DNA from 3 places in the Cyanobium sp. A1C-AMD genome. Region 2 is predicted to be linked to each of the others. Evidence: predicted binding sites of a transcription regulator. Region 2 holds the regulator's gene; each other region holds the start of a gene.

Region 1 (10,231 bases), on a different contig from region 2:
CTGCGCTGCCTCTCCAGCCACGGTCCTTCGGGCTGCGAGCTCGAGACCGATGCACCCACCGACAACCAGGGCAAGGGGGAGCGTTTCTCGCCCACCGATCTGGTGGCCACGGCCCTGAGCACCTGCATCCTGACGATCCTGGGGATCGTTGCTGAGCGCCACGGCTGGCCGCTGCAGGGGGCCAGCGCTCGGATTGAAAAAACCATGACCCCCGAGGCGCCACGGCGCATTGCCCTGCTGGAGGTGTGGATCAGCTTGCCGGCGGGTCTCAGCGAGCAGCAGCGGGATGTGCTTCACCGGGCCGGAGAGGCCTGCCCGGTGAAGCTGAGCCTGGAGGGGGCTGTGCAGATGCGACTGCACTGGGCCTGAACTGCCTGCGAGCTCAAATCCCCAGTCGCTGCCAGATCACGCCCAGGTTGGCCTGATGCAGATCGGTGCTGAAACACTCAGCCAGCTGCTCAGCGCTGAGCTTGCTGGTCACCTCTGCATCGGCTTCAAGGTTGGCGCGGAAGTTGCCGCCATCTTTGTTCCAGGCGCTGTGGGCGTTGCGCTGCACAATCCGGTAAGCGTCTTCGCGGTTGATGCCGGCTTCCACCAGGGCCAGCAGCACCCGCTGGCTAAACACCACGCCGCCGTAAACGTTCATATTGCGGGCCATGTTGTCTGGGTAGACCCCTAGGCCCTTCACTACCTCGGTCATCTCCCGCAGCATGAAGTGCAGGGTGGCGGAGCAGTCGGGCAGCATCATCCGCTCCACCGAGCTGTGGCTGATGTCGCGCTCGTGCCAGAGGGCGCAGTTTTCCAGAGCCACCACCACATAGCTGCGCAGCACCCGGGCCAGGCCACTGATCCGCTCGCTGCGGATCGGGTTGCGCTTGTGGGGCATGGCCGAGCTGCCCTTCTGGCCCTTGGCGAAGTTCTCCTCCACCTCGAGCACGTCGGTGCGCTGCAGGTTGCGGATCTCGGTGGAGAAGCGCTCCAGTGCCGCGCCCACCAGGGCCAGGGTCTGCACGTATTCGGCGTGGCGATCGCGGGCGATCACCTGGGTGCTGGCGGTATCTGGCTCCAGGCCAAGCTTGGCGCAGGCGATCGCCTCCACCTGGGGGTCGGTGTTGGCGTAGGTGCCCATGGCGCCGCTGATCTGGCCCACGCTCACCACCCGCTCGAGCCGCTCGAGGCGCTCGCGGTTGCGTTCCACTTCCGCCAGCCAGCCGGCCACCTTGAAGCCGAAGCTGATCGGCTCGCCGTGGATGGCATGGCTGCGGCCGATCATCACCGTGCCCTTGTGCTGGCTGGCTAGAGCCCTAAGTGCATCCGCCAGTTGGTCGAGCTCGGCTCGCAGCAGAGCCACCGACGCTTTCATTTGCAGGGCCAGGCCTGTATCGAGCACATCTGAGCTGGTCATGCCCACGTGGATGTAGCGGCCCGCATCCCCCACGTGCTCGTTCACATTGGTGAGGAAGGCGATCACGTCGTGGCGCACCTCGGCCTCGATCTCGAGAATCCGCCCTACCGAAAATCTGGCCTTCGACTTAATCGTTGCGACCGCCTCAGCGGGCACTCGCCCCAACTCACAGTTGGCCTCGGTGGCAGCGATCTCCACATCGAGCCAGCTTTGGAACTTCGCCTGCTCGCTCCACAGGGCGCCCATCTCGGGCAGGGTGTAACGCTCGATCAAGGCCGCGCCTGGCTCACTGCCAGCCCAATGTATGGGTGCGCCCCTGCTGACGCCTCAGGCAGCACTCCTTAGGCAGCGGTAGTCAGGCGCTGGTGCTCCACCTCCCACTGCACCAGGCTTCCCCAGGCCTGCTGCCGCACCCAGCAGCGGCCCCCGCGGCATTGGATCAGCTGGAAGGGGGGCAGGTCGGAGGGTTGATTGCGCAGTTTGACGAAGCTGCCGGGATAGAGCAGTTCAAGCACATTGGCTGCAGCATTCGCGGTCCGGATTGAGGAGGCCATCGGTGCCGGATCAACTTCTGGGCGCCATCCTCTGGTGGGTTTTGGTGCGGAGGCAGAGATGCTTGGAATCTGTTCCGTTTGCGTTGTGGTTTGATCACAAAAGGTGGAGCGCCATGGCCCGCAAGCAACGACTGGATTTGGAGCTCGTGGCCCGCGGCCTGGCGGCTAGTCGTCAGCAGGCCCAGCTGTTGATTAGGGCCGGGCGGGTGCGCCACGGCGACAAAGTGCTCGATAAACCAGGCACCGAGGTGTTGCCGGAGGCGGAGCTGCTGGTGCAGCAGCTTCCCCGCTATGTATCAAGGGGTGGCGAAAAGCTGGTGCGGGCACTTGAGGCCTTCCCCATCGCCGTGCAGGGGCGCGTTTGCCTTGATGGCGGCATCTCCACTGGCGGCTTCAGCGATTGTCTGCTTCAGCACGGGGCCTGCCGCATTTATGGAATTGATGTGGGCTACGGCCAGACGGCCTGGAGCCTGCGCAGTGATCCGCGGGTAGTGCTCAAGGAGCGCACCAACCTGCGTCACCTCACCCCGGATGCTCTTTACGGCCCCGAAGACCCCTGGCCCGATCTAGCGGTGGCAGATGTGTCGTTTATTGCCTTGGCCTTGGTGCTGCCTGCCCTCCTGGCGCTGCTGCAACCGCAAGCACCCGTGGATCTGCTGTTGCTGGTTAAACCCCAGTTTGAGGTGGGCAAGGGCCGGGTGGGCAAGGGCGGGGTGGTGCGTGATCCGGTTGCCCATTGCGATGCCATCGAAGGGGTGATCACCGCGGCCTCTGGCCTGGGCTTGGTGGCTTGCGGCCTGGTGGCATCACCAATCACTGGACCTGCCGGCAACCACGAATACCTGCTCTGGCTGCGGCGCTCCGATTGCGATGGGCAGGTCGGAATGGGTGATGTTGCCGGGGATGTTGCTGGGGATGTTGCAGAGGATGTTTTTGAGCCTGTTGAACAGCTTGTTGAACCAGCCCAAACCGACCCGAAATTCTGCCCTGGGGCAATCAGCCCAGAGCAAATAAAAACCCTGGTAGCCAGCACGCTGACTCCCAGGGCATAAAAATCAAAAGCGGTGCTGGCGCTCAGATGGCGCCGCTGTCCCGATCACCGGTGCGGATTCGAATCACAGAATCAATCGTGCTCACGAAGATCTTGCCGTCGCCGATTTCGCCGGTGCGGGCCGCGTCTTGAACGGCGCTAACCACGGTGTCGACCTTGTCGTCATCGACAACTATCTCAAGTTTCAGCTTCTGGAGGAATTCGACGGTGAATTCAGAGCCGCGATAGCGCTCCACCTGGCCCTTTTGACGGCCAAAACCCCGCACTTCGCTCACGGTCATGCCCACGATCCCCGCATTGACCAGGGCGACCTTGACGTCCTCGAGCTTGAAGGGACGAATGATGGCCTCAATTTTTTTCATAGGAACAGCTCGGGCTTGGTAGGAAGTCTCTCAGGAAATCCCTGCCGATGGTAGGGAGTAAAGCCATTACGCCCGAGCTTTGCGGGGGTCGTCGTAGCGATTGCTACCGGCTCGGGCAGCCGTTGGCTGCGGCCACTTTCCTTAAGATCACCTAGTGGCACTGGCCCTTTCCCTTTCCTTGCTCCGATGTCTTCCAGCCCCGCTTCTGCCAGCGCGTCCTCCCTCACCCAGACGCCCATGTATGGCGAGCGCGCCATCGCTGAAGCGGAGCTGATCTGTTTTGACAATCCCAGGCCTGGCCGCGCCTACGAGATTTCGATCGAGCTACCGGAGTTCACCTGTAAGTGCCCATTTTCCGGCTACCCCGATTTTGCGGTGTTGCGCCTGATCTACCAGCCCGGCCCCCGGGTGGTGGAGCTGAAGGCGATCAAGCTCTACGTGAATAGCTACCGCGACCGCTCCATTTCCCATGAAGAGGTGACCAATCGCATCTTGGATGATCTGGTTGCTGCCACCGATCCCCAGTGGATGCAGCTGGAGGCTGATTTTCACCCCCGCGGCAACGTTCACACCGTGGTGCGCGTCAGCCACGGCACGCGGCTGGCTTGTTAGAGCTGGGCGAGTATCTGGGGCAGCTCGGCAGCGAAGCCGGTGAGATTGCGGTTGCAGAGGCCCGCAACGTGCAGCTGACCCGCTTGGCCGGCCGGCTGCTCAGCTATGGCCCAAAGCTGACGCGTAGCAAGCAAGCTGAGACCACCGCCGGCTAGGGCGATCGCAAATCCTGCATAAACCAGTGGAACCCCCGGATCACGCTTCAGCAGGATGCCACTGGCGGGGAGCACGCTTTCAACCCGTATCGGTAGCCCTTTCACTTCCACAGCTGCGCCGCCTGGGGCTAGGCGGGCTAAGGAGATTCCGTCGGCGCCATAGATCTCCACAGGCCCTTGTTCGCTGCCCAGGCTGAGCAGCACCGGCTCGCTGCCATCGGGACGGGTGGGCAGCACGATTCCCCAAATCTGTTCGCCTAGTTGAGGAAAGCTCTGCAGCGGTAGCTCCAGTAGGGGGCTTTTGCCCAGTTGCAGGCTGATAGTGGCCAGGGCCCAGTCGGCTTGATAAAGGGTGACCCCCTGGAAGCGCAGCGGATGGTTGACGCTGATCTCAGCCTGCTTCAGCAGGCTGCCGCCGCTGCCATCGCCCTCCAAGATGCGCAACTGGGAGGTGAATTGCTCAGGTCGTCCGGCGGGATCGCGCTGGATTGAAAAGTGGTCGAGGGCGAGGGTGAGTTGGCTGCTGCCCCGGCTGTCCATCAGCTCGAGGCTGCGGCCGGGGGCGAGGTATTGCTCAGCCCGTTGCCCCCCAAGTGCCCCCCAAGCGGCTCCGAGCATCAGCACCACCATCCCAGCGTGCACCAGCAGGGGCCCAACCCGGCCCAGCAGCCCCTTGCGGGCGGCTAGGCGGTCGTCGTGGCGCTGAATTTGCCAGCCCTGGCGCTGCAGCAGTCCGGCCAGCTGATCGAGGCTCGCCTTGGGGGTGTCGGTAGTGAAGGTTTCGGCCACGCTCAGCTTGCTGAGCTGGCGGGGGGTGCTGTAGTCGATCCAGCGCAGGGCGGCTTGCAGGGCGGGCCACTGGCGGCGCCAGCTGCAGAGCAGCAGGGCTAGGGCCAGCCAGGCCAGCAGCCCCAGGAACCAGCCGCTGGAATACACGTGGTCGAGCTGGAGGGCCAGCACCCCATCACCGTTCAGCAGTCCAAGCCAGGGCTGGGGGTCGTAGAGCCGGTGGTAAAGGTCGGCTGGTTCCCGCTGGGGGATGGCCGTGCCGACGCCACTGGTGATGGCAATCACTAAAAGCAGCACGATCGCTACCCGCAGATCGGAAATCCAGCCCACCACCCGCAGCAAGGCTTTCATCGCCAGTTGGCCACCAGGGTGAGGGCGCCGGTGGTCACCAGCACCACGCCGCTGATCGGGGGAACCCATTGGCCCAGCCGCCTCAGGCTCAGCAAGCCCGGCAGGCTGGCGGCCGCCGTGCCTGCCAGCAGCAGCGGCACCACCTGACCGGCCCCGAAGCTGGTGAGCAGCAACATGCCGACCAGTGGTTTGCCGTTCTGGGCCATCCAGGCCAGCAGCACAGCCAGCACTGGCGTTGTGCATGGGGTTGCGGCTAATCCGAAAGCCAACCCTGCTGCCAAAGGAGCTAGGGGGGCTGGCACCCGGCGACGCCAGACTTCAGGATCGGGTCCGGCGGGCAGGGGCAGCTTCAGCAGGCCCAGCAGGTTTAGGCCCATCAGCAGGGCAAGCACAGCCACCACCGTGGGAATCAGCCCGGGGATTTGGCCGTAGATCCGGCCCAGTAGGCCGCTAACCAGGCCCAGCAGCACCAGGGAGGCCACGATGCCGGCCGCAAAGCTGAGGCTGCGCTGCCAGGGAGCCTGGCTGGGTTTAACGCCGGGCGTGCCGCCAAAGCCGGCCAGATAGGCAAGGGTGACCGGCAAAAGCGACAGGGAGCAGGGCCCCAGGCTCGTTAGCAGGCCGCCAGCAAATACAACCCCAACGGTGGTGGGGGTGGGGCTGGCCAGGGAGTGCTGCAGCAGCGTCTCGCTGCTGCGGGCCCAATCGGCCAGTTGGGGCCCAAAACTGATCATCCAATCAGCCTATCGGGCAGCTGCGGTGCGCCGGCGCCTAGGGGTAGGGGCAAGACCGCCTGCCTCCAGCGAGCAGCGGATCAGCAGGCCGCAAATAAGCAGGCTGGCCATCAAGGAGTTGCCGCCGTAGCTGATCAGTGGCAAAGGCAGGCCGGTGGTGGGCATGGCACCGCTGGCTACGGCGATATTGAGGATGGATTGGCCCACCAGCAAGGTGGTGCAGCCGATGGCGATTAGGCGCTGCTGGTTGCTGCGGCAGCTGAGGGCAACCCTCAGGCCCACAAAGCCAAACAGCAGCAAAAACAGCAACAGCACCAGCGAGCCCACGAAGCCAAATTCCTCAGCAAACACAGCAAAAATGAAATCTGTGCTTTGGATCGGCAGGTATTGCAGTTTCTGGGTGGAAAGGCCAAACCCTTCGCCTAGGAAGCCTCCTGAGCCGATCGCCATCAAGCTCTGCACCAGTTGGTAACCATCCCCCTGGGCATCCCGCCAGGGATCCAGGAAGGACACCACCCGCAAACGCTGGTATTCGTTGATCATGATGCTGGCGCTGCCAAGCAGCCCTCCCGCTCCGGCTGCCCCGAGCAGCATGGGCAGGGAAAGGCCCCCAGCCAGGGCCATCAGCCAGAGCAGCAGCCCGGATAGGGCGGCGGTGCTGAGGTTTGGTTGCTTGAGGATCAGCAGGATCAGGGCCCCAAATGCCCCTAGCCAGAGCAGTTTCTGGTCGTTGCCGATTCGCTTCCAGTGGGCAAACAGGGCAGCGCCCTGCAACACCACAAAAGGCTTGACCAATTCCGATGGCTGCAGCTGTACCGGTCCAAGCACCAGCCAGCGACTGGCGCCGTTGACAGTGCTGCCCATTACCAGGGTGGCTGCGACCAGAACGATCCCAACCCACAACCCCAGCGGAGCCAGGTGCAGCCAGCGTCGCAGGCTGGTGCGCAGGCCGAGCCAGAGCAGCCCCCAGCTAGCAGCCATCCAAATCAACTGGCGCTTGAGATAAAAGGCGCCGTCACCCATCTCCCTTTCAGCTACCCACCAACTGGCGGAGGTGAGCACCAGTAGTCCGATCACGCTCCAGAGCGCCACCATGCCCAGTAGCAATCTGGCCTCTGCTGGCCATTGGGACCAGGGCAACGGCAGCAGCGCCCCAGCCTTCTGAGATCCGCTGACTGCGTCGCGGTGGGGGGTGTGAGTTGCGGTGCGGGCCAAGGCTGGAATTTGGGAGTGGCAGAGGTGGGGCCATCGTCAACCCATTGAGCCGTGCCCGGGGGGGGGTTGTCGACCCCTGGCAACCAGAGTCAAACAATAAAAAAGCCCGGCATCTGCCGAGCTTGGGGAGAAACGAAAGGTACTGACTATTCAGTTGCCGACGTTCTGTTGGCGACGCCCAGCGGCTAGTTCTACTTTGAGGATCTTGCCGCCCTGTTTCATGATCCGCTGCTGCTCAGCGAACCAGCTGTCGTAGGGCACCCATTTGGTGAAATAGGTGTTTTGAAGCTCACGCTGGGAGCGGCTCTTTTCCGGGCAAGGAATGCAAGCCGTGATCTTGAACAGACGCATGGAGATGATCCTCGGGTGTGCCGATGGCAGGGATCAGTTGCCCAAGCCGGAGCAGATGTAGTCGAAGTAGACGGCCATTTCACGACCAGCATCAGGACCCACCAGTGCAGCGGTGGTTTCCTTCATGGCCTGGATGGATTGCACGGTGGCACCAATGGGTACACCCAGGGAGTTATAGGTCTCCTTGAGACCATTCAGCACCCGCTCATCGAGGATGGAGGTGTCCCCAGCCAGCATGGCGTAGGTGGCGTAACGTAGGTAGTAGTCCAGATCGCGGATGCAGGCTGCATAGCGACGGGTGGTGTACATGTTGCCGCCCGGACGGGTGACATCCGAATACAGCAGCGACTTAGCTACGGCCTCTCTGATGATCGCCGAACCATTGGCGCTGATGGTGGCAGCGGCGCGGACGCGCAGTTCACCACTGGTGAAGTACTGCTCCAGGCGGCCCATGGCGGAGTCGTCCAGGTATAGGCCCTGAACGTCGGCTTGGTTAATGACGTTTGTGATCGCGTCTTGCATGAATCCAGCTGTGGTGGCGGGGAGTAGTAAAAGAACGCTGCCTCAGGAGAGGGCGCCAATGACGTAGTCGAAGTAGAAGCCGGCTTCTTCAGCGTCAGAGCCGGTGAGTAGGCCCATGGCGGCGTTCTTCATTTCCCGCACGGACTCAGCCATGGCATCGAGGGGAGTGCCGAGGGAGCGATACATCTCCTTTGCTCCGATGATGCCAACCTCTTCGATGGGGGTCACATCGCCGGCGATGATCCCGTAGGTCACCAAACGCAGGTAGTAGTCCATGTCGCGGAGACACGAAGCGGTCATCTCCTCGCCGTAGGCGTTGCCGCCGGGGGAAATCACGTCGGGACGCCGCTGGAACAGGGCGCCACCAGCGGTCTTGACGATGCGCTCGCGGCTTTCTCCGAGAACCTGGGCGACGCGGATACGACGTTGACCAGCGCCCACGAAGGACTTGATCTGGTCGAGTTCGCCAGGGCTGAGATAGCGGGCTTCCGCGTCCGCGTTGATGATCGAGTTGGAGACGATGCTCATGCAGTTCTGCCTCGAAACAAGCGGCCGCCTTGACGGAGACCGATATCCGGTGGGTAAGGGAAAGGATCGACTTGCGCCGATCGCCTAATCATTCTGCGGCAAAGCCCCTCGCTGCTCCCCTGGTGGTAACAGTTCTTCATGGCGTTTGTGGCTGAAAAACCCCTTGCGGCGCAATGGCTTTGAGCGATATTATTAATAGCGGCTTGGCGCAGCAATTATTCATCATTTTGCTTCGCTAATCGCTCCACTTGTTTCGGCTTGCGGCTCAACTTTTGCGACAATTATTATCTTGATCATAAAAAAGCCCCCGATGTGTCTTCGGGGGGCTCGAAGTCGCTGAAGCAGCGCGCAGGGGTGGCATGCGGTTGAGGCGCCGCTGGACGTAGGGGCCTACTTCCAGCGGCGAGTTGGGGCAGGTGCTTGGCGGATGCTGCCCGGCCCTGCGATGAAGTTGTCTTCGGGCTGAGATGCCGTCATGGTTTCTCCCCCTACGGTCTGAGCTGTCCAGCTCCCCACGACAATCTGCCGGCGCCCCGATAGATTTCGATTGGTTATATCCCCGGTAGTGCGTATGGTCTGCTCAACGGGCACGTTTGGACGTTTGTCCTGGGCAAATTCATTGGCATAGGCAGATGCATCGAAGGGGCGGTTGAGGCCGGGCACCTTACGCGCATTGCGATCAGTAGCGGTGACAAAACGCTCGTAGGGGACTGTGTCTTCGCCGTAGGTTTCGTTGTATTCGACGCTGTTCAGGATCCTGTCGACGACGCCGTAGAAGCCGGTGCGGGCAGCAGTATCGAAGTAGGCGTCAATTTCCCATCTCCCGAAGGTTGGGCGACCTAGCAGCCGGCGATGGATCACCTCGATGGCCTTGGTGATGTAAAGGCCGCTCCAATAACGGCGGCGGAAGGCCTTGGAGCGGGCGACCTGGCGGATGAATTCCCGCAGGCTGATATCGCCGTTCTCGAGCTTGATTTCTTCAACCTTATTGCGCTCTCCGGCATAGCCAGCAGTGCCTAAAACTTGCACATAGACCGCATTAATAACGGCCTGGGTGCTGGCTTCAGTGCCACGGATGCTGGGTTGGCCGCCGCGGCGTGGCACGGAGCTGCCGCCGGTAGCAATCTGCTGGAGGCGTACAACCTTGGGCCCCACCCGGCGGGGCTTGGCCTTACGGAACTGGGCGCTGTCCATCTGGCCAGGCTGGGCCATGCCATTGCCGATCAGGATGCGGCGGCTGTCGTAGCCGTAGGGCGCTGGCCGGGTGGCCACTGAGGCGGTGCCGGAAGGGAAAATCGCGCCGAAGTTGAGGGCCAGTGGATCGTTGCCGCCGCCGTAGACGTGCTGATCGGCGAAGGGTTGGCGATAGGAGGCGTAGAGGGTGACGTATTGGGGTGCGCCTTCAAAAGGAGCGCTGAAGCGGAATAGCTTGCGGTTTGATCCCCAGCCGGCACTCTCCTGGGCTTCTTCACCGAGATCCCGCAGGTAGGGCACGGTTTCCTCGCCGAACACCCGCGCGTATTCAAGGGTATTGATCAGGGAATCCACTAGGCCATTCAGGCCTTGGACGCTGACGATGTCGAAGTAGCGGGTGAATTCCTC
Region 2 (10,231 bases):
CCCCTTGCACGACGACGGTGCCCTGATCGAGAGCCGTCTCGAGCTCGAGCCCCTGGATCCAGCCGATCCGGTGGATTTGTTGGCTGAAACCAAGGCTGAGCTTGCCCAGCTGCGTAGTGGCGAACCGCCGACAGGTCGGTTTCGTGTGTTGGGCCATGCCCACCTCGATCTGGCCTGGCTCTGGCCGGTGGCCGACACCTGGCAAGCGGCCGAGCGCACCTTCACCTCTGCCCTTGATCTGATCGAGCGCTTCGAGGAGTTGCATTTCGGCCACTCCACACCGGCCCTATACGCCTGGCTGCAGCAACACCGGCCGGCCCTGTTCGCCCGCCTGCAGCGTGCGGTGGCAGCCGGTCGCTTTGAACCGATCAACGGTCCCTGGGTGGAGAGCGACTGCGTGCTGATCAGCAGCTCCTCACTGCTGCGCCAGTTTCAGCTGGGCCAGCAATTCAGCGCCGCCAGCTTCCCGGAGCTGGAGCACTATCTGGCCTGGTTGCCCGACAGCTTTGGTTTCGCCAGCGGCCTGCCGGCCGTGGCTCGCAGCACCGGCGTGCGTTGGTTTTGCACCCACAAAATGGCCTGGAACGCCACCAATCCCTTCCCCCACCGGCTGTTTCGCTGGCGCAGCCGCTGCGGTTCCGAGCTGCTGGCCCTGATCAACGCCCCGATCGGCACCGATGGCGATCCCGTGGCGATGGAGCGCTATCGCTTGGCTTGGCAAGGCGCGACCGGGGTTGATTCGGCCCTGTGGCTGCCAGGAGTGGGCGACCACGGTGGAGGCCCCAGCGCTGAAATGCTCGAGCAGCTGCGGCTCTGGCAGCAGCAAGCTGAAGCTGCTCCCCAGCAGCACGGCAGCTTGCGGGGTTATTTGGCTGACCTCGAGCCGCTGGCGCCCCGGCTGCCGGTGTGGCGCGACGAGCTTTACCTGGAGCTGCATCGCGGCTGCGCCACCTCGCGCCCTGATCAGAAGCGCCACAACCGCACACTCGAGCGGCTGCTGCGGGAGGCGGAGCTGGCCCAGGCCTTGGCCGGGGAGCCGGAAACGGTCGACTGGCGAACGCTGCTTTTTCAGCAGTTTCACGACATTTTGCCCGGCACCTCGATTCCGGAGGTGTTCGAGCAGGCTGAGCCCCAGTGGCGGGCAGCGCGCCGCAGCGCCTGCCTGCAACGGGATCGGGCTCTGCAGGCCTGGCTAGGAGCTGGTGACGGTGACGGTGAAGATGACGGTGTGGGTGTGGGTTGGTGGGTAGCCCAGCTCCAGCCCCTACCTCCCCAGGCCCGCAGTCTGCGGGTGCCGTTGGGCAGCTGGAGTTGGGGCGGTGTGAAGCTGCGGTCCCAGCCGGCCCGGGCTGGCGGCCAGTGGCTGCAGCTGCCGCCCTTAGGGGGTGTGGCGGCCCTGCCCCTAGAGCGAACGGTCGCAGCGGCGGCCCCTCAGGCAGCGCAAGTTGAGGCAGCTCAGGTTGAGGCGCCGGTGTGGCGAGAGGGCTGGCGCTGCGGCAACGGTTTGGTGAGTTTTGAGCTGGGGCCGCGGGGCCTCGAGCAGCTGTGGGATAGCCAGGATCAGCCCCAGTTGGCAGGCCCGCTGGCCTGGCGGCGTTTTGCCGATCGAGGTGAGTTTTGGGATGCCTGGGACATCGCCACGGGCTACCGGGACCATCCGCTGGCCTGGCAGTGGCAGGGCGAGCCGAGCTGGCTGGAGCAGGGCGAGCTGTGCACAAGTTTTGTGTGGCGGGGCCAGTGCGGGGCCAGTGCGGTGCGGCTTGAGGGGCGCTTACTTGCCAATACCCCATGGCTCGAGCTTGTGCTCAGCGTCGACTGGCGCCAGCGCCATGAGCTGCTGCGCCTGGAGATCCCCCTGGCCCAGTCGGCCCAGCGCTGGGCGGCAGATACCTCCGGTGGCGTGCTGGAACGGCCAGCCCAGCCGGCCACTGCCCGCGAGCAGGCCCGCTGGGAGCTGCCAGCGATCAGCTGGATCGCTTCTGTGGCTATTGGCGGCGGCTTGGCGGTGCTGCTCGATGGGCCCCAGGGGGTGTCGGCTAGTCCGGAGCAGTTGGGTGTGTCGCTGCTGCGGGCGCCTACTTGGCCCGATCCTGGCGCCGATAACGGCCTGCAGCGCCTGCGGCTGGCCCTGGCGCCCTGCCCAGCAGGCTGGTGCCGGGCCCAGGTGCCCAAGCAGGCGGTGGCCTTCAGGGAACCGCTATGGCTGCGGCCGGCGGTGGCCCAGGGCCGGCCTAAACGACATCAGGCCCTGCCTCCCCTGGGCGAGGGCCTGTTGCTACTGGGCTGCCGGCCGCTAGGCGAGTCGGGTGACGTGGTGCTCACCGTGCAGAACTGTTCCCCTTGCCGCCGTTACCTGGAGCTGGGAGAGAGCTGGCAGCTGCTGGAGCGACTCGATGGCCTGGATCAGCCTCTGATTTCCCAGGGAAAGCTCTCTGAAGATCCCTGGCTGCTGGCGCCGTGGAGCCTGGGTTTTTGGCGAGTGCGACCTGATCGGGTCAGCGCTTAGGGCTCAGTCGTCGTGGTCGTCAAAGGGGTCGGTGAGGCCCTTGGAGGGCGGCCCGAAGGCTTGGTACACCCCAAAACCGGTGAGTGAAAGCAGCACCGCCAGCACGGCGAGGGCCACGGAAAGGGCCGGGGAGCTGGTGGTGGCGGTGGGGTCCATGGAGGCGGAAGGGGAATGGAGGTGACGGGTTGCGTCACAACTCTCGACGGACCGCCGCGGCGCGGTACGCGAGGCCCTTACAGTACTTAAAGCGAATCCATGCCCGAGAGGCTGCAGCAGACATGGCCCAACGCACCCGCCTCGGAGACATCCTGCGGCCACTAAATTCTGAGTACGGCAAGGTCGTTCCCGGCTGGGGCACTACGCCCGTCATGGGCATTTTTATGGTGCTCTTCTTGGTGTTTCTGCTGATCATCCTGCAGCTGTACAACAAGTCCCTGCTGCTCGAGGGCATCACTGTCAACTGGAACGGCCTCGGCTGATGAACGTGTTTGGCATTGGCCTGCCTGAGCTGGCGGTAATTGCCGCCATCGGGCTGCTGGTGTTCGGACCAAAGCGGCTGCCGGAGCTCGGTAAAACCCTGGGTCGCACTCTGAAGGGTTTTCAATCGGCCTCCTCTGAATTCGAAAAGGAGCTGCGCACGGCGATTACCACCTCCGAACCTGTTGCGGCAGACCTGCCAGTTGCAGTAACTTCAACTGAGCTTGTTTCAGCTGACGCCTCCTCGGCTGATGCTCCAGAGCTGATTGAGCAACCTCTCGATGGTCCCACGGCCTGAGTTGTCGTTGCAGTTGGTGGTGGGCCTGGGTAATCCGGGAGCCAAGTACGCAGGTACTCGCCACAACGTGGGCTTTATGGCCCTGGAGCGTTTAGCCGATTGCGCTGGCAGGGCATCTTTTCGGCAGCAGCAAAAGCTTCAGGGCTTGGTGGCTGAGGTGGGTTCGGGACCTGCCCGGCTGCGGCTGTTGATGCCCCAGACCTACATGAATGAAAGTGGTCGCTCGATCCGCGCAGCCCTGGACTGGTTTGGTTTCGAGCCCGCCCAGTTGCTGGTGGTGGTGGATGACATGGACCTGCCCCTCGGCAAGTTGAGGCTGCGGGCTACGGGCAGTGCCGGGGGGCATAACGGCCTGCGCAGCACCATCAGCCACCTAGGTACCCAGGACTTTCCGCGGCTTCGTATTGGTATTGGCGCCCCCGCCCAAGATCCCGGCGAGCGCCGCGCCCGCACCGTTGGCCATGTGCTCGGACGCTTCACTCCTGCCGAGCAGCCCCTGCTCGAGGAGGTGCTGCGCGAGGTGGAGGCAGGTATTGGCCTGATCCAGCGCCTCGGCCTGGAGCGGGCTGGTAACCGACTCAATGGTTTTCAGCCCCAGGGCGCGGCAGCCTGAGCCGATGGCACGCCTTCCCTCCACCACTGCCCAGTTGCGGGTGCTGCACCAGAGCTTCAGCCAGCGGGTGCTGGAGGGGGAGGTGAGTGCGGGCGGCTACCAATGGAGTTTCCGCTGGGCCTTTGACCGCGGTGAACTCAGCGTTGAGCCTTCTTTGGGCAGGGCTCTGATCCAGGACGCCCTGCTGCGTTATCTGCTCAAGGTCGACTACCAGCTCGAGCCTGGCGGTGACTACATCTTTACGGTTCGGGCCCGTTTTTAAACCGATTTAGCCTCCGGCGACCGGCAGCGGCCATTGCCTCAGCACCTCCTGGTTGCTGCGCTGCAGGGTCATCCCGCAATAGCGCTCAATCAGCAGCTGGGCGACCACATCGTCGATATCCCGGGGGGGCAAGCGCAAGCCCGCCGGCAGCAGCCGCCTCCAGCCCCTAGGGGGCCACAGCTGCCAGTAGCGCTCGCGGGCCGCCAGGGTGCTACCTCTCTCATCCACCACAGCATGCGCCAGCCGCTGCTGGCCAAGCCGGCTGCGCCAGTCTTGGCTGCCGGTGCCATTGCCGAGCACAACCTGGTCAAGCCCCACTTGCTGCCAGCTTTTGAGCAGGGCGAGGCAGGCTTGCGGGGGCAGGATGGCAGCCTGCCGGATCTGGCCAACGGCAGGATCAGCCAGCACTAGACCGCATTTGCTGCGCCCGGGATCTAGGCCTGCCACCAGGCCCGCCGCAGTGCGCGTCACGGGCGGCGAGGGCCCGGCCCCGATTGGGCGGGAGATGGGGCCGCCACCCAGCGCAATTCCACCGCAATTGGGTCGGCGGTGCTGGCGCTGTTGATGGCAAGGGCTTCTAGTTGGGCAACCTGGCCCGGCTGGCGCTCGCTCAGCTCCCGGGCCAGCTGTTTGAAGCTGGCCGCATCAAACTGCAGCCCTTCCACCAACGTGCCCTGGCGCTGGGCTCGGGCATAGGCAGCGGCTAGCAGCAGGTTGAGTCGCCGCGAAACCGGCTCCAGGGCTGTGAGGTCGCCCTCGATCGTGGTGCTGGCCAGCACTTCACCTGCTTTAACTACTGGGCGGTTGGGGCGTAGGTCTGGGAAGGCAAGCACCTGGCGCTCGCCCCTCAGCACGTTGGCGGCCGAGAGAATGCTCACCACCCAGCTGCCGGGCTTGGCGAGCAGGCCTTCCAGCTTGCTGATGTCATTTTGGGGAACCAGCAGGATCTGGCGATCGGGGGGCTGGCCGGGCAGCACCCGCCTGAAGGCGTTGAGATTGGCCTGCTGCAGCAAGGCGGTGATCACCTCCTTGGCCTGCTCGGGGCGCTCAAGGGTCACCTTGGCGCTGGCCAGGGTCTGACCGCTGCTGAGCACTACGTCGCCGCGGCGCAGGGCAATCAGGTTGCTCTCCAGCTCTTTAAGTTCTTGGGCTCCGGCGCTAATCCGGCGGCGCACCTGGGCTAATTCCGCTTCGGTGCGGCGGATTTCCGCATCCCGCCCCTTCACCTCCTGGCTGAGACGGCTGCGCTCCAGCTCCAACCGGTTGCGCTGGGTTAGAAGTGGCGCCAGCTCTTGGCGCAATTTGCTGGCGCGGGCTTGGGCCTGCTCAAAGCGCGTCTGAGCCTCGCGTTTGCCCTGTTCGGCCCGCGCCACCTGCAGGCGGCTGCTGGCTAGTTGGCTGTTGCTGCGGCTCAGTTCGCTGCGGCTGGTTTGCAGCCGTTGCTCCAGTCGATCGAGTTCAAACAGGCCCGTGCGCAGCCGCTCGCTTACCAGCAGCATCAGGCCGAGGGAGATGGCACTGATCAGGCTGCCAGTGAGCACTGTGATCAACACGGCGGTGCGGCGGGGCCGCATCCCCAACAGGCTCAAGCGCGCCTTGCCCACCAGGCTGCCAAGTCGGTCGCCCAGGGTGGAGAGCACTCCCCCCAGGGCGAGCAGAGCGAGGATCAGCAGCCAGCCCGTCACATACGTCCCCGGAGGGCCCCAGTATCCCTGGCGTTCAGCTGAAGCGCTTGGCTAGGGCGATTGGATCAAACACAGTGATCTTTTTGCGGTCGATCTGAACGAGCCCGTCGTTGCGCAGGTCGCCCAGCAGGCGAGTGATTGTGACGCGGGTGGAGCCAATCGCTTCGGCAATCGCCTGGTGGGAGAGGCGCAGATCAATCGTGATACCTTCCGAGCTGGGAACGCCGAAATCTCGGCACAGCACCAGCAGGAAGCTCACCAGCCGCGAGCTCATGTCGCGGTGGGTGAGGGTTTCGATCATCGTTTCGGTCTGCAGTATTCGCGAAGACAGGCCCTGCAGCAGCAGCAAGCCCACGCTGGCGTCCTGCTCGATCGCCCGGCGTACGGAGGTGGCTGGTGCGGTCACCATCTCGACCCTGGTGAAGGCCACAGCGTGATAGAAGCGATCGGAGCGCTGGCCTGTAAGCAGCGAGAGCACACCAAACAGGCTGTTCTCGCGCAACAGGGCCACGGTGATCTCCTCGCCGGATTCATATACCCGCGACAGCCGGACCGCTCCGCGCCGCAGCAGATAGACCCGCTCGGCTGGATCGCCGGGAAAAAAAATCGTCTTGCCCCGTTCGATCGTCTCGACACTGCTGCCGGCCAGGCCCCGGATCACTTCCAACAGGGTGGGGTTGCCCTGGCCGGCGCTTCCCATGCCTGCCACCACGCCAGGGGCACCCGTCGATGGGGTGTTGGCGGTACGGCTAAATCCGTGGGTAGCGCCAACCATCAAGGTCTTGGCAAGTGCCGGGACCCTAAGGATCACCCGGGGGGCGGCTTGTAGCAATACACACGGTTTGAGACGACACCGCCGGCGCCCCTGCGCGCCAGTACGTATGTTTCCGCTAGGGATGGTGTCGTTTGCTTGTGGAGCGGCCCGATCCCGCTACATTCAGCTCCGCGAGGCCATGGGCTGCTCGCGGCGCCCCAGGTCTGTTTTTCGATTTTCAAGGTTCTTATTCAGGTTGTTCATGACCGCGAGCTTGCCCGTCTCAGGCCTCACCTCCTCCTCTGGAGCTGGTTTTCCGGCGGTCCAGCACCAACCTCAGCGCTCTGGCCATCGCCCTTTGGCTGTGGCGGCTGCCGCGTCCGCCCCCTCTGCTGCGCCGGCATTGCGGCTGGTGGCCCAGTCGGAGGGCTTACTGCAAATCCATACGGCGCCTTTCCGCGGCAGTTACGGTGCCGTGCTCAGCCAGGCCCTACGTAGTGCCGGCTTGGGCAGCCGGGTGCTAGTTACTCAGTTCCTTAAGGGCGGCGTAGATCAGGGCCTCGGCAGCAGCGTCTGGCTCTGTGGGCGACTGCAATGGCTGCGGCCCGGTGTGCCCGGCTGTCTTTCAGAGCCAGCTGTCCACCAGGGGCTCGAGCTGTTGGAGGCGGTGCGCCAGGTGTGGGCCTTCAGCCGCGAGCAGCTGCTCAGTGGTGCGGTGGATCTGATGGTGCTCGATGAGCTGGGCTTGGCTGTGGAGCTGGGCTACATCGAGCAGGCTGAAGTGCTGGCAACCTTGGAGCGCCGACCAGCCCATCTAGATGTCATTTTGACAGGGCCAGCCATGACTCCTGAGTTGATGGCCATGGCTGATCAGGTCACCCAGTTGCGCCGAGGCCTCTGATGCTGAAGAACGATCGCTGGATCAACGAGCAAGCTGCCGTAGGAATGTTGCAGCCGTTTCAGTCGAGCCTGGTGCGCCACCTCGATCCCGCTACGGCGGGCTCCCCGGTGCTCAGCTATGGCTGTTCTTCCTATGGCTACGACTTGCGGTTGTCGGCCAAGGAATTTTTGATCTTTCGGCATGTGCCTGGCACCGTGATGAACCCCAAGCGGTTCAACCCGGCGAACCTGGAGCCCGCTCCCCTGCGCCATGACGAGGACGGATCTTATTTTATCTTGCCAGCCCATTCCTATGGCTTGGGAGTGGCACTGGAGAAGATGAAGGTGCCATCAAATATCACGGTGATCTGCCTGGGTAAGAGCACATACGCCCGGCTAGGCATCATTGTTAATACGACGCCAGCGGAAGCCGGCTGGGAGGGTCACCTCACCCTGGAGTTCAGTAATTCTTCGGGTGCTGACTGCCGCATTTATGCAAATGAGGGAATCTGTCAGCTGCTCTTTTTTGAGGGCGATCCCTGCGAGACAACCTATCAAGATCGGGCTGGTAAGTACCAGCATCAGCCCGAACGGGTTACCTTGGCGCGTATCTAGTTCCCAGCAAAATGCCCTATGGGGCGAGCCTGGCTTTATGTAAGCGGCTCTTTTCATACCAGTCAGCAAATTGGGGTGTCCAAGCCTGCAGATGGGGCCACATCAGATCACACAGCTCACGGATCTCCTGCTGGGCATCGAGCTTCGCCCGCAGGTCAAGGAAGTGCAGAAACGCCCGCAAGGTGAAGCTCACCACGAAGTGCTGGCGGTAGTCGAAGGGCAGGATGCCGCGGGCGTGCTCCTCGGCGAAGCCAGCCGCCAAAAGGTCGCGGTAGCGAGCTGCCGCAGCCCTGCAGAGCTCTAGATCTATGTAGCGATGCTCTTCGGTGTAGGCGTATTTTTTGCCTTGCCGGTCGCTATAGCTACCTATGGGCCGTAGATAGAACACCTCCTCCAGTTCCAGTTCACCATTGGCGGCCTTGCAGATGCGATCGCCGGTGTAGCGCATTGATTGCACGTCAAAGCTCACCCCCACTCGGTGGGTCCGCGCCTGCTGCATCACCGAGTGGGGAAACCAGCCCACGTTCAGCACGATCTGGGCGTGCTCCAGGGGGCCGTAGTGACCGCGCTCGCCGGCCAGCAGCCGCTTGATGCAAATTTCTCCCGCCTTGTTTTCGTCCGGCCAGTTGGCGGAGTCTGCTGCCACAAAGCCCTCGCTGTAGTCCTGATGCATTCCCGCATAAACGCACTGCTGGGGGTTAGGCGTGGCGGCGATCAGGTCAACGCGGAAACGGGAATCCATGGCGGGCGTCAACCGTGGCTGCGGGGTCCGGCCATCGTGGCAGTAGCTGGCTCCGCTGCCGCAACTTCGCCAGCGGGTTGGCTCAGGTTGCTGACGGCACCCACTCCGGCGAGGGCCGGCAGGGGTTCGCCGGCGATCAGGGCGCTGCTGAGAGCGCGCAATTCGTTGAGGCTGCGGGCGCCAATCGAGCGGCCCACCGCTTCACCGGCAGCATTGAACAGCTCTAGTTGGGGAATGCCGTTGACGTCGTAGCGCTCCAGCTCCGGCTGCCAGCGCGGATTGTCAACGTTGAGCAGCACCACATCGAGCTGGCCGCGGTGTTGGGCGTCGATCGTTTCCATTGCCGGAGCCATGGTGCGGCAGGCGTCGCACCAGTCGGCGTAGAACTCCACCAGCGTTGGCTTGCCATTGCGCAAGGCCACGGGTAGATCCAGGGATTGGCGCGCCAAGCGCTCCAGGGGAGCCTCCGGATTCAGTCCGCCCCGGAACCACAGCAGGCCCGCTGCCAGTAGGGCCGCCAGCACGACTAGCAGCAGCCGTTCGCTTGGCCCCAGGCCGGAATTCGGGGTGGAGTTGGTCATGACTGCACTTTGCCAGTGCTTGCTAGCGTTTTGCGGAGGTAAGCGTGCTGTTCCCGCGAACCGGATCCTCGTGAAACGGCGCCTAACCCTGCACTTTCCCCGCGAAGCGGTGCATCAGCCGATCACCTATCGGCTGGCGGTGGATTTCGATATCGCCGCCAAGATCCTGCGCGCCCAGATTTCCCCCAACCAGAGCGGCACCATGGTGGTGGAGCTCTCCGGCGATATCGACGAACTGACGGCGGCGGAGGCCTGGCTAGAAAGTCAGGGACTCGGCCTGAACCGGGCGCCTGGTCAGATAGCCGTAGATCGCAGTCTCTGTATCGACTGCGGCCTCTGCTCGAGCGTTTGCCCCAGCGGTGCCCTCAGCTTGACCCAGCCGGCTTGGCAGCTGCAATTCGATGCGCAACGCTGCTTGGTGTGCGAACAGTGCATTCCGAGTTGCCCTCTGGATGCCATTTCCCTGGTGCTGGCTCCCCCGTGATGGCGATGTTGCGTCTGCTATTGCTGCCCTTGCGGGCGCCGATGCTGCTGGTGCTGGTGGTGATATCGGTTTACGAGGGGTTGCAGTGGAGCCAGCCGCTTGAGGGTGCGGCAGCGTCGGGGATGGGGCAGTTATCCAGCTTGTTCTGGTCGCTTGACTGTCTCCACGCCTTGCTGGTGGTGGTGGTGTGCACCATGCCCGACCTGCTGCTGCAGCGGATTTCCAATTTGATGGCCGCCAGTCGGGTGATGAGCCTGGTGATCAGCCTGTTGATCGTCACGGTGGGTGGCCTCTATCTGCTCCACCTCAAAGTGCTCACCAATGTGCTGATCCTT
Region 3 (10,231 bases), on a different contig from region 2:
GGATATGCCGGCCAAGGGTGACAACCATCCCCAGGCTGATCCGGTGCGGGTAATACAAGGCGACCAGCTCGAGCTGATCAGCGATGTGCACCTGCGCCAGCTGCTCAAATACCGCAACCGGCTGGTGTTTGCCCGGATGGCCCCGGAGCAGAAGCTACGGCTTGTGCAGGCCTACCGCTCCCTCGGCGAAGTGGTTGCGGTCACTGGCGATGGGGTCAATGATGCCCCGGCCTTGCGGGCGGCCGATGTGGGCATAGCTATGGGCCTGGTGGGCACCGATGTGGCAAGGGAGGCCGCCGATGTGGTGCTGCTAGACGACAACTTCGCCACGATCGTCACGGCGGTGCGCTTTGGCCGCGGCGTGGTGGCCAACATTCGCAAGTTCCTGCCCTACGTGCTGGCTAGCAACGTGGCCGAGATGGCTCCGTTTCTAGCCATGGTGACCGTGCAAATCCCGGCGGCCCTAACCGTGCTGCAAATCCTGGCGGTGGATCTGGGCACCGATTTACTACCCGCCCTGGGGCTAGGCGCCGAGGCGCCCGAATCTGGATTGATGCGCCAACCGCCCCGGCGCCGCTCGGCGCCGCTGCTGGATCGGCCCCTGATGCTGCGCGCCTATCTGGTGCTGGGCCTGAGCGAAGCCGTGGTGTCGATGACGGCCTACCTGCTCAGCTGGCAGCAGCAGGGTGTGGGTTTGGCCGAGCTCAGGCTGGCAGCCCCCCTGCTCCTCCATGGCGAGGCCGGACCAGCCCTCGTGGCCAGCCAGCAGCAGGCCTCAAGTGTGGCCTTCAGCTGCATCGTGGCTGGCCAAATCGGTGTGGCGATGGCCTGCCGCAGTGAGCATCGCTCCGCCTTCGTCAACTTGGTGCAGCAGGGCTGGCGCCGCAATCCCCTGCTTTGGCTTGGCATAGCAGCTGAAATTCTCTTCACAGCGCTATTGCTCTATTGGCCGCCCCTGTCGCGGCTAGCGGCGATGGTGCCAATTGACAGCCGGGCCCTGCCGATGGTCCTGCTGGCGCCCCTTGTGGTGATGCTGGCGGATGATTGGCGCAAAAGCCGGGTCACGGCCTAGTTCGGCATGGTCACAAACTCCTCGGCAACCGAGGGGTGCAGGGCCATGGTGCGATCGAAGTCGGCCTTGGTGGCGCCCATGCCAATGGCGATGGCTGCCATCTGGATAATTTCAGCGCTGTGCTCGCCGACCATGTGGCAGCCCAGCACCTTGCCGCTTTCCAGCTCCACCACCAACTTGAGCAATACCCTGGGCCCCCGGGCCGGCAAGGCCTGGCTCATCGGCCGGAAACGGGCCCGATGCACCCGCACGCCCCCTGGGCCATGGCGCTGGATCGCCTCCTCTTCGCTGAGCCCCACACTGGCCAGCTCCGGCTGACTGAATACCGCACATGCCACCAGGCTGTGGTCCACCTGGCGCGGGCTAGTGCCATAGACACTGTCGGCAAAAGCGCGTCCCTCATCAATGGCAACCGGGGTGAGGTTGATGCGGTCGGTGACATCGCCAACTGCATAGATGTGGGGCACGTTTGTTCGCTGCTCGCTATCCACCGGAATGCGATTAGCCTCAGTGGCGATAGCCGCTGCCTCAAGGCGCAGGCCCTCCAGGAAAGGGCGCCTGCCTGTGGCAAGCAACACCCCACCGCAAGGAATGATTTCGCCAGCCTCGGTGTGGACGCTGAGGTTGCCAGCACTGCCAGTGATAGCTGCAGGACTGTGGGCAAAGCGAATCTCAATACCCTCCTGCTCCATGCCCTCCTGGACCGCCTTGGCAGCTTCAAGATCAAAGCCCCGCAGCAAATGATTGCCGCGCACCAGCTGGGTCACGGCCACGCCAAGGCCATTGAGGATGCAGGCGAATTCACAGGCGATGAAGCCAGCACCCACCACCACAAGGCGCTCCGGTAGTTGCTCCAGCAGAAACATCTCATCGCTCACCCAGCCCAGCTCTGCCCCTGGAATCGCTGGCCGTTGGGGCCGCCCCCCCACCGCAATCAAGATGCGCTCGGCCCCCAGGCGGCGCTCGCCAACGGCAACGGTGTGACCGTCTTCAAAGCAGCCCCAGCCGCGCACCAGCTCTACCCCTGCTTTTTCAAGAAAGCCGAGGTGCAGCTGATTGAGCCGATCTACCTCAGCGCGCACATTGGCCAGCAGGGTGCTGGGGTTGCGGCGAATCCCCTCGATTTCCCAGCCATAGCTGGCTGCATCTGCAAGCAAATGTTTGTAAGCGGAGCCATAAACCAGCAGCTTTTTGGGCACGCAGCCGCGGATCACGCAGGTGCCGCCCACCCGATCGCCCTCCACGATCGCCACCCGGGCGCCATAGCTTGCGGCCCGTTTGGCAGCAGCTAGACCACCCGAGCCGGCCCCCAGCACGATCAGGTCGTAGGAGCTGTTCATGGGGCTTGGAGATGAAGGAATGGAGGTCCTCACGCTATGGCGTGAAGTCCTTGGGCGGAAGGGTGCTCCCCAGCTCAGCGACGAATCCAGGGAAGCTGGTGGCATTGTCAGCAGCCATAAAAAAGCCCCCCTGACGGGGGGCAGTTGAGGTGTCCCAGATGAAAACACCACATCAAATCAAGAGGTGGGTGATCAGATCGCCGTGTCGCCGCGCTCACCGGTGCGGATGCGGATGGCTTCCTCAACGGGGGTGACGAAGATCTTGCCATCACCGATTTCACCGGTTCGGGCGGCCTCGAGGATGGCAGTGAGGGTGGCTTCCAACTTGTCGTCAGTCACTACTACAACGATCTTGGACTTGGGTAGGAAGTCAACGGTGAACTCGTTGCCGCGGTAGCGCTCCACCTGACCCTTCTGTCGACCGAAACCGCGGACATCGACAAGAGTCATGCCGACCACATCGAGGCCGACGAGGGTTGTTTTGATTGCTTCCACCTTGGAAGGGCGGACCATTGCCGTGATCATTTTCATGGTGATTCAGCTTCAGTTGGTCGTGGGGTCGTAAGCCTCTTCCCCGTGGGCGACGAAGTCGAGTCCACGTTCTTCCTGCTCAGGAGTGACCCTGAGGCCCACCGTGGCGCCAACGATCCAGAGAATGACCGCGGTGCCGATGCCGACAAACCCGTAGCTGATCAGCACGGCCTTGACGTGGGCCACGAACAGGGCGGTGTTGCCGCCGCTGGCGAGGATTGCTGCCGATTTTGGGAAGTAGTCGGCCGGCACCAGGGCAGGGATGGCTAGGGCGCCGGTGAGCAGGGCTCCCACCGTGCCACCTACGCCGTGGACGGCGAAGGCATCGAGGGAGTCATCAAAGTTGATGGCCGACTTCACCTGAACTGCGATGTAGCAGGCGATGGAGGTCGCCGCACCGATGATTAGAGCCTGGGGCATGTAGACGAAGCCTGCGGCGGGGGTGATGCCCACCAGACCAGCCACGGCGCCGGTGGCGGCTCCCACGGCGGTGGGTTTGCCATCACGGAACCACTCAATCAAGCACCAGGTGAGCAGGGCCGTTGAGGCCGACAGGGTGGTGGTCAGGAAGGAGAAGCCGGCACCCTTAGCAGCGAAGTAGCTGGCGCCGTTGAAGCCGAACCAGCCGAACCAGAGCAGGCCGGCACCCAGGAGGATGAAGGGCACGTTGTGGGGAGGACGCTTGCTGCCGGGGAAGCCGCTGCGCGGACCCACAATCGCAGTGGCCACCAGAGCCGCCACGCCTGCAGCAATGTGAACAACTGTGCCGCCGGCAAAGTCGATGGCGCCGATCTCACCAAAGGGACCGATGTAGCCACCGCCCCAAACCATCTTGCACATGGGGCAGTAGATGAACAGGCTCCAGAGCAGGGAGAACCAGAACCAGGCCTTGAAGTTGATCCGCTCCACAAGGGCGCCGGAAATAAGCGCCGGGGTGATGATCGCGAACATGCCCTGGAAAAGGGCGAAGGAGGAAGCGGAGATGGCGAAGCCATCAGCTAGTGGAGCATCACCGAGCTCACCGCCTACGCCGTTGAGCCACATCTGGCCGAGACCACCGATGAAGGGGCTGCCGAAGCCGGTGTCGAAGGAGAGGGAGTAGCCGATCACAACCCAGACGACACCGATGAGCCCCATCAGGAAAAAGCTCATCATCATGGTGTTGAGCACGTTCTTGGCGCGGGTGAAGCCGCCGTAGAAGAACGCCAGGCCTGGGGTCATAAGTAGAACCAGGGCTGAACCCATCAGCATCAGCAGGGTGTCGGCGCCGTCGGTGGGGACCTTGGTCAAGGCTGCCTTGGCGGAGCCGGCCATCAGCGGCAGCAGGCCAGCACCAAAGGCGAGCAGCATCACGGCGTAACGCTTCAGTTCAGGCTCCTGAACCTTGGCGAGAAGCTGGGTGCGGAATCGATCAAAGACAGCGAGCGGGGTTGGACCGCCGCCAGCGATGGGGACTTGGGCCATGAAGGAAGGTGACCTCTAATGTTCACCAGGCCACAATCGTGCAGCGCTGCAGTCCTGTGGGTAGCAAATGACACCGTTCACGAGAACGCTGATCCCTTCCGCCCTGTGTTGGCTGGCAGCCCAATCTTGGGACGGACGTCGCTGACTAGAAGCCGCCGAATGTGCCGCCGAGGATCGACGGCAGAGAGGGTCTAGAGGGCCAACTGGGCAACTCCATGACTGGTCCTCAGCCCTTTTTTGATGTTGGATCCGTTCACGGTTGGATCGGTTCACGAGTTAGTTAGCTGCCGCGGAGTGAAGCAATCCTTCGTGACTGATGCCCTGATGCTCACTATTGAGGTCTTCAGCTGAGCTGCCTGGCCCCATCCCTTGGCTCTTGATCTCGGGCATCAGCCTGGGCAACAACCTTGGTGAAGGCGTCGAACATTGGATCTCTGGTATGAAACTTCGCTCTTGAAACTTAGTTAGGCCACTGAGCACCCCGCGAGCTCCTAGAACCAAGGCTGCTGCAGCGATAGGCATGGAGTCGAAAGCCGAGGGAGTGCTCGATTGGCAAGAGCTCGAACGCCTCGGTGCGTCCCCAGCCGATCCAGTCAACGGTCCTACCAGCGCCCAGGCCCGGCTGCGTTTGTTTGGTCAGCCGGAGGAGGCAGTGCGGGTCACTCTTTTCCGCGACCACCATGCCTGGTGTCCCTACTGCCAGAAGGTGTGGCTTTGGCTCGAAGAGAAGCGGATCCCGTACCGGATTCGCAAGGTCACCATGTTTTGCTACGGCGAAAAGGAGGCTTGGTTCAAACGGCTAGTTCCTTCGGGGATGCTGCCGGCGCTTGAGCTCGATGGCCGGTTGATCACTGAGAGCGATCGCATTCTTGAAGCCCTCGAGGGGGCCTTCGGGCCCCTGGTGCTGGGCATGAACGATCCGGCGGTGCTGCCCCTGCGCCAACTGGAGCGCCTGCTGTTCCGCGCCTGGTGCCAATGGCTCTGCAGTCCGGGGCTGCGGCCCGCCCAGGAGCAAGCTGCCAGGGCGGCTTTTCAGCGCATTGCAGGCAACTTTGAGCAGGCGCTCAGCCAGCAAAGTGGGCCCTTTCTGCTTGGCGAGCTAGGCACGGCTGATCTGGTGTTCGTGCCCTACGTGGAGCGCATGGCAGCAAGCCTGGCCTACTACAAGGGTTTTCTGCTGCGCAGCGAGCATCCGGCCATTGGCCGCTGGTTTGAGGCGCTGGAGCAGCGCCCCAGCTACTTAGGCACCCAGAGCGACTTCCACACCCATGCCCACGACCTACCGCCCCAGATGGGTGGCTGCTATGCCAGCGGAGATGCCAACCAACAAGCATTAGCCACTCAAATCGATCGGGGCCCCTGGCCCCTGGGCAGCCCCGACCCGGAAACCAGCCAGGCCGAACCGGCCAATGCGGCAGCCTTTGCCCTCAGCCGGGTGATCAAGCACCGAGCGGCAATTCTTGGCCGCAGCCCCGTGGGAGCGGAAAACTTCGATGTCCCGCTCCGCACAGCTCTCACGGCCCTGATCCACGCCAAGCCCCTGCCAGCACCGGCGGGCTCTGCCCCTGCCCTGCGCTACCTGCGCGATCGCATCAGCGTGCCCCGGGATATGCCGCTGCATGCGGCTCGGTGCCTGCGCCAGGCCTTGGAGGCCACTGCCAGTCTCGATCCAGCGGATGGCACAGCCCAGGGGGCGCCGATTCCGGTGGGCCATCGCCGCGATCAGGATCCCCAGCCATTCCTGCGGGCCGCTCCTAGCGTTTTGCCAACTGCTTAATGCCCTAGTGCCTGTGCCCCGTCTTCGACGCGTCGCCGTTGCGCTCGGCTGGGCCCTGGCCAGCTGCATTACCGGGGCGCCCGCAATCTCGCCGCTTGCGATCCCCGCCGCCCGAGCCCTGGAACTCAAGGGGGCCACCTACTTCACCAAGGCCCCCTGGAAGGTTGATCTGGTGAGCTACTACACCACCGTCTGGCAGACCAGCGCCGAGTACTACTTCACGATCAGCCTCGATGCCGACGCCGGTGCCGCCCTCGGCGGCCTCACCATTCAGCAGACCCGCGGCGTTGATACCAGCTTTCCATTCTTTGTGGATCGCACCTCAGCCTTTTTGGGCCGGCCGCGCCAGCAGGGTCCCCGCGTGCCAGTGCTGGCCCAGTTCGATAGCGATGCGCGCCGCTTCACCCTCAGCTTCCCTGAGCCCGTTTCTCCCGGGGCCACGCTCACCGTGGTGCTCAAACCCTGGAACAACCCGGCTGTCTCCGACACCTACATGTTCCAGGTGACGGCCTACCCAGCCGGCCCCAACCCCTCGCCAGCTTCGCTGGGATTTGGCACCCTGCGGATCTACGACCCCGATTGGCGCTGAGCCAGATCCCCTGAGCCATGACCCACCGGAGCTGGTCCGTGCTGTTGCCGTTGTTTTTGGCAGCGGTTGCTGGCCAGCCGCCGCTGCGGGCCCAGACCGCGGAGCCCCAGGGGTTGCGGCCCCCGATGCCCCAGGAGCTTCCGGGCCACGTTTTAGTGCCGGATGTGCGGCTCCCCGGATCGGAGGGATCTCTGGCCCGGGGCATCTTGCAGACATCAACACCTGATAACTCGCCGCCGCCCCTGGCTTACCCGTTGGCCCAACCCGCCGAAAGCCTGGACCCCTGGGGCTGGCGCTACTCGGAGCGGCGCTCTGCCTGGCGGCTGCACACCGGCGTTGATCTGGCGGCGCCGCAGGGCACGGTGGTGCTCGCCTCCCGGGCCGGACGGGTGCTGCTGGTGGAGTCGATCAGTGGCTACGGCACCACCGTGCTGCTGGACCATGGCGAGGGTTGGCAGACGCTCTATGCCCATCTGCACGAGGCCATCGTGGTGAGCGGCGTCTGGCTGGAGCAGGGGCAACCGCTGGGCATGGTGGGCATGACCGGCTCGGCGACGGGCCCCCATCTGCACTTCGAACTGCGTCGCCAGGGCGCCGAGTTGCTGGCCCTGGATCCCACACCCCACCTGCCGCCCCCATCCCTACCCCCGGTGCTTGCCACAATCAGCCCTTAATTGCGCCCCAAGACCCATGCAAGCCCAGTGGAATGGTCAGGTGATTGCCAGCAGCGATGACATCGTCAAGGTTGACGGCAACGCCTATTTCCCCGCCGCAGCCCTTGACCCCGACTGCATCCGCCCCTCGAGCCACACCAGCGTGTGCGGTTGGAAAGGCACGGCTCACTACTACGACCTGGTGGTCAATGGCCAGGTGAACGCCAATGCGGTCTGGTTTTATCCAGAGCCCAAGGAGGCTGCCGCCAACATCCGCGGCCGGGTGGCCTTCTGGAAGGGCGTGCAGGTGACCTGAATCAGCTGTCTCGCGCAACTCGAGAGAGGTGGCAGCAGCAAGGGATTCAGCAACCTGGAAACCGTAGGGTGCGCCAGTCGCCGCTGGCAGTACTCACTTCAACGCCAATCTCCACAGGGCCTGAGCTGCCACCGCAGTGGTCGTTCCACCAGCCAAGCGCTTCGCTCCATGCGGCATCGAGGGATTCGTAGAGGTCGTCGAGCACCGGATGGGGGGCGCCCTGACGATCGACTAGGCGGTAGATCCGCACGTGGCTGGGGGATTGGGTGCGCACTGCTGGCATGTCTGGCTTCGCTGCTCTACTGGTAATCATGGCCCTTGTGCCAGATCGAAACTGTCACCTTCACAACATCTTCCGGTATTGCAGGTTGCTAGGCCACCAGGCATCAACGCAAAAACAGCATCTCCTGGTAGCTGGGCAGGGGCCAGAGGTCGTCGTCGACCAAGCCTTCCAGACCATCCACCGCCGAACGCAGGTCTCCGATTAGCGGCATCAGCCTATCGGCGCAGTGACGCATGTGGGCTTCGGTGCCGTGGGGCGCGGCATGTAGGGACTGATCGAGGCTCTCGCAACCGTTGTTGAGCTGCTCTAGCAGTTCGCCCAACTGATTGCGCAATTTGAGATTGGGATGTAGGCCCATCGCCTGCTGCTCCTGCAGGGCCTGGCCCAACTCGCCTAGATAGCGCACAGCCGCTGGATATACCTGGGTGCGAGCGATCTGCAGGGCCAGCTTTGCCTCCACTTCAATCGCCAGCACGTACTGCTCGGCGTACACCTCAAAGCGGCTCTCCAGCTCCACCGCACTGAGCACTCCTTGGCGCTCAAACAGCTCGCGCACCTCCTGGCGCTGCAGCACTGGCAGGGCATCGGCGCAGGTGCGCAGGTTTTCCAGGCCACGCTCTTCGACAGCCAGGCGATGCCATTCGCTGGAGTAGCCGTCACCGCCAAACACGACGGAGCCGTGCTCGCGCATCACCTGCTGGAGCACGTTGAAGGCCGCTTCTCCTAGGGCGGTGCCGCTTTCGAGCTGGCTCTGCAGCCGATCGGCAATCCAGCCGATCGAATCGGCCAGCACCGTGTTCATCGCCACCAGGGGCCCGGCTACCGATTGGTTGGAACCAACGGCGCGGAATTCAAAGCGGTTGCCTGTGAAAGCAAATGGTGAGGTGCGGTTGCGATCGCCAGGGTCTTTGGTGAATTCCGGCAGGGTGTCCACCCCCAGAGTCATGACGCCGCCTTTGGCGGAACTCTGCAGGTTGCCCTCGCGGATCTGGTTGAACACGTCCTCGAGCTGGCTGCCCAAATACACCGAGATGATCGCCGGGGGAGCTTCATTGGCACCAAGGCGGTGGTCGTTGCCGGCGGTCGCCACCACAGAGCGCAGCAGTGGTCCGTAGCTGTGAACGCCGCGAATTACGGCGGCGCAGAACAGCAGGAACTGCAGGTTGTCATGGGGGGTCTGGCCGGGGTCGAGCAGGTTGCCCTGGGTAGCGTTGCCGATCGACCAGTTGACGTGCTTACCCGAGCCGTTGATCCCCGCGAAGGGCTTTTCGTGCAGCAGGCAGGAGAAGCCGTGCTTTTTGGCCGTGCTCTTGAGCACGGTCATGGTGAGCTGCTGGTGGTCGGTAGCGACGTTTGCGGCTTCGAAGTAGGGCGCAATTTCAAATTGACCAGGTGCCACCTCGTTGTGGCGAGTCTTGGCGGGAACGCCCAGGCGGTAGAGCTGCTGCTCCACGTCCTGCATGAAGACCTGCACTCGCTCGGGGATGGCGCCGAAGTAGTGGTCGTCGAATTGCTGGCCCTTGGCGGGCGGGGCGCCAAACAGGGTGCGGCCAGCGAGGAGCAGGTCGGGGCGCAGGGCGACGAAGGCGTTGTCGACCAGGAAATACTCCTGCTCGGCACCGCAGCTGGAGTTCACCGGAGCTACGTCGGTTTCACCGAGTAGACGCAGCAGGCGCTGGGCCTGTCGGTTCATAGCGGCGTTGGAGCGCAGCAGCGGCGTTTTTTTATCTAGGGCCTCACCGGTCCAGGAAACGAAAACGGTGGGAATGCAGAGGGTGACCCCGTTGGGGGTCTGCATCAGGTAAGCGGGGCTGGTGATGTCCCAAGCGGTGTAGCCGCGGGCCTCAAAGGTGGAGCGGATGCCGCCATTGGGGAAGGAGGAGCCGTCTGGCTCGCCCTGCACCAGCAGCTTGCCTGTGAATTCGGTGATCACCCGACCATCACTTTTGGGCGAAATGAAGCCGTCGTGCTTCTCTGCCGTTGAGTTGGTGAGCGGATAAAAAACGTGGGCGTAATACAGCGCTCCACGCCCGGTAGCCCAGGTCTTCATGGCGTCGGCCACGGCGTTGGCTAACGACAAATCGAGCTTGCCGCCCTCGCGGATGGTGCGCTGGATCGACTTAAAAATGCGTCCAGGCAAGGCCTCCTTCATCGCCTGAAGGCCGAACACATCGCTAGCCCACAGCTCATCGAAGGGGGCTGCAGC

Evidence for each region. The regulator NtcA, encoded in region 2, controls nitrogen genes in cyanobacteria. The targets are predictions, from matches to a motif close to GTANCNNNNGNTAC.
Region 1: a site for NtcA is predicted at 3,466-3,479, ahead of queF (preQ(1) synthase). Genes of this name have one in related genera too.
Region 3: a site for NtcA is predicted at 4,468-4,481, ahead of KBY74_RS04280 (ammonium transporter). Genes of this name have one in related genera too.

What each region holds. Positions count from the first base shown of each region.
Region 1 is NZ_JAGQDB010000001.1:35,071-45,301, forward strand. It holds gene KBY74_RS00180 (OsmC family protein) at 1-369, shown strand, start outside; gene purB (adenylosuccinate lyase) at 383-1,678, opposite strand; gene KBY74_RS00190 (hypothetical protein) at 1,747-1,959, opposite strand; gene KBY74_RS00195 (TlyA family RNA methyltransferase) at 2,073-3,011, shown strand; gene KBY74_RS00200 (P-II family nitrogen regulator) at 3,034-3,372, opposite strand; gene queF (preQ(1) synthase) at 3,559-3,984, shown strand; gene KBY74_RS00210 (cytochrome c biogenesis protein ResB) at 3,981-5,279, opposite strand; gene KBY74_RS00215 (cytochrome c biogenesis protein CcdA) at 5,276-6,013, opposite strand; gene KBY74_RS00220 (FtsW/RodA/SpoVE family cell cycle protein) at 6,023-7,162, opposite strand; gene KBY74_RS00225 (phycobilisome linker polypeptide) at 7,379-7,579, opposite strand; gene apcB (allophycocyanin subunit beta) at 7,613-8,101, opposite strand; gene KBY74_RS00235 (allophycocyanin) at 8,144-8,629, opposite strand; gene KBY74_RS00240 (phycobilisome rod-core linker polypeptide) at 9,020-10,231, opposite strand, start outside.
Region 2 is NZ_JAGQDB010000017.1:2,647-12,877, forward strand. It holds gene KBY74_RS04635 (alpha-mannosidase) at 1-2,506, shown strand, start outside; gene psbN (photosystem II reaction center protein PsbN) at 2,510-2,662, opposite strand; gene psbH (photosystem II reaction center phosphoprotein PsbH) at 2,785-2,985, shown strand; gene KBY74_RS04650 (TatA/E family twin arginine-targeting protein translocase) at 2,985-3,281, shown strand; gene pth (aminoacyl-tRNA hydrolase) at 3,265-3,894, shown strand; gene KBY74_RS04660 (DUF3146 family protein) at 3,899-4,156, shown strand; gene KBY74_RS04665 (resolvase) at 4,163-4,627, opposite strand; gene KBY74_RS04670 (DUF3084 domain-containing protein) at 4,624-5,841, opposite strand; gene ntcA (global nitrogen regulator NtcA) at 5,876-6,616, opposite strand; gene KBY74_RS04680 (cob(I)yrinic acid a,c-diamide adenosyltransferase) at 6,858-7,496, shown strand; gene dcd (dCTP deaminase) at 7,496-8,089, shown strand; gene thyX (FAD-dependent thymidylate synthase) at 8,106-8,831, opposite strand; gene KBY74_RS04695 (thioredoxin domain-containing protein) at 8,840-9,412, opposite strand; gene KBY74_RS04700 (NIL domain-containing protein) at 9,483-9,896, shown strand; gene KBY74_RS04705 (hypothetical protein) at 9,902-10,231, shown strand, end outside.
Region 3 is NZ_JAGQDB010000015.1:3,017-13,247, forward strand. It holds gene KBY74_RS04265 (cation-transporting P-type ATPase) at 1-1,072, shown strand, start outside; gene gorA (glutathione-disulfide reductase) at 1,069-2,412, opposite strand; gene KBY74_RS04275 (P-II family nitrogen regulator) at 2,605-2,943, opposite strand; gene KBY74_RS04280 (ammonium transporter) at 2,956-4,407, opposite strand; gene KBY74_RS04285 (glutathione S-transferase family protein) at 4,928-6,184, shown strand; gene KBY74_RS04290 (DUF2808 domain-containing protein) at 6,198-6,773, shown strand; gene KBY74_RS04295 (M23 family metallopeptidase) at 6,791-7,447, shown strand; gene KBY74_RS04300 (DUF427 domain-containing protein) at 7,464-7,742, shown strand; gene KBY74_RS04305 (hypothetical protein) at 7,789-8,055, opposite strand; gene KBY74_RS04310 (glutamine synthetase III) at 8,129-10,231, opposite strand, start outside.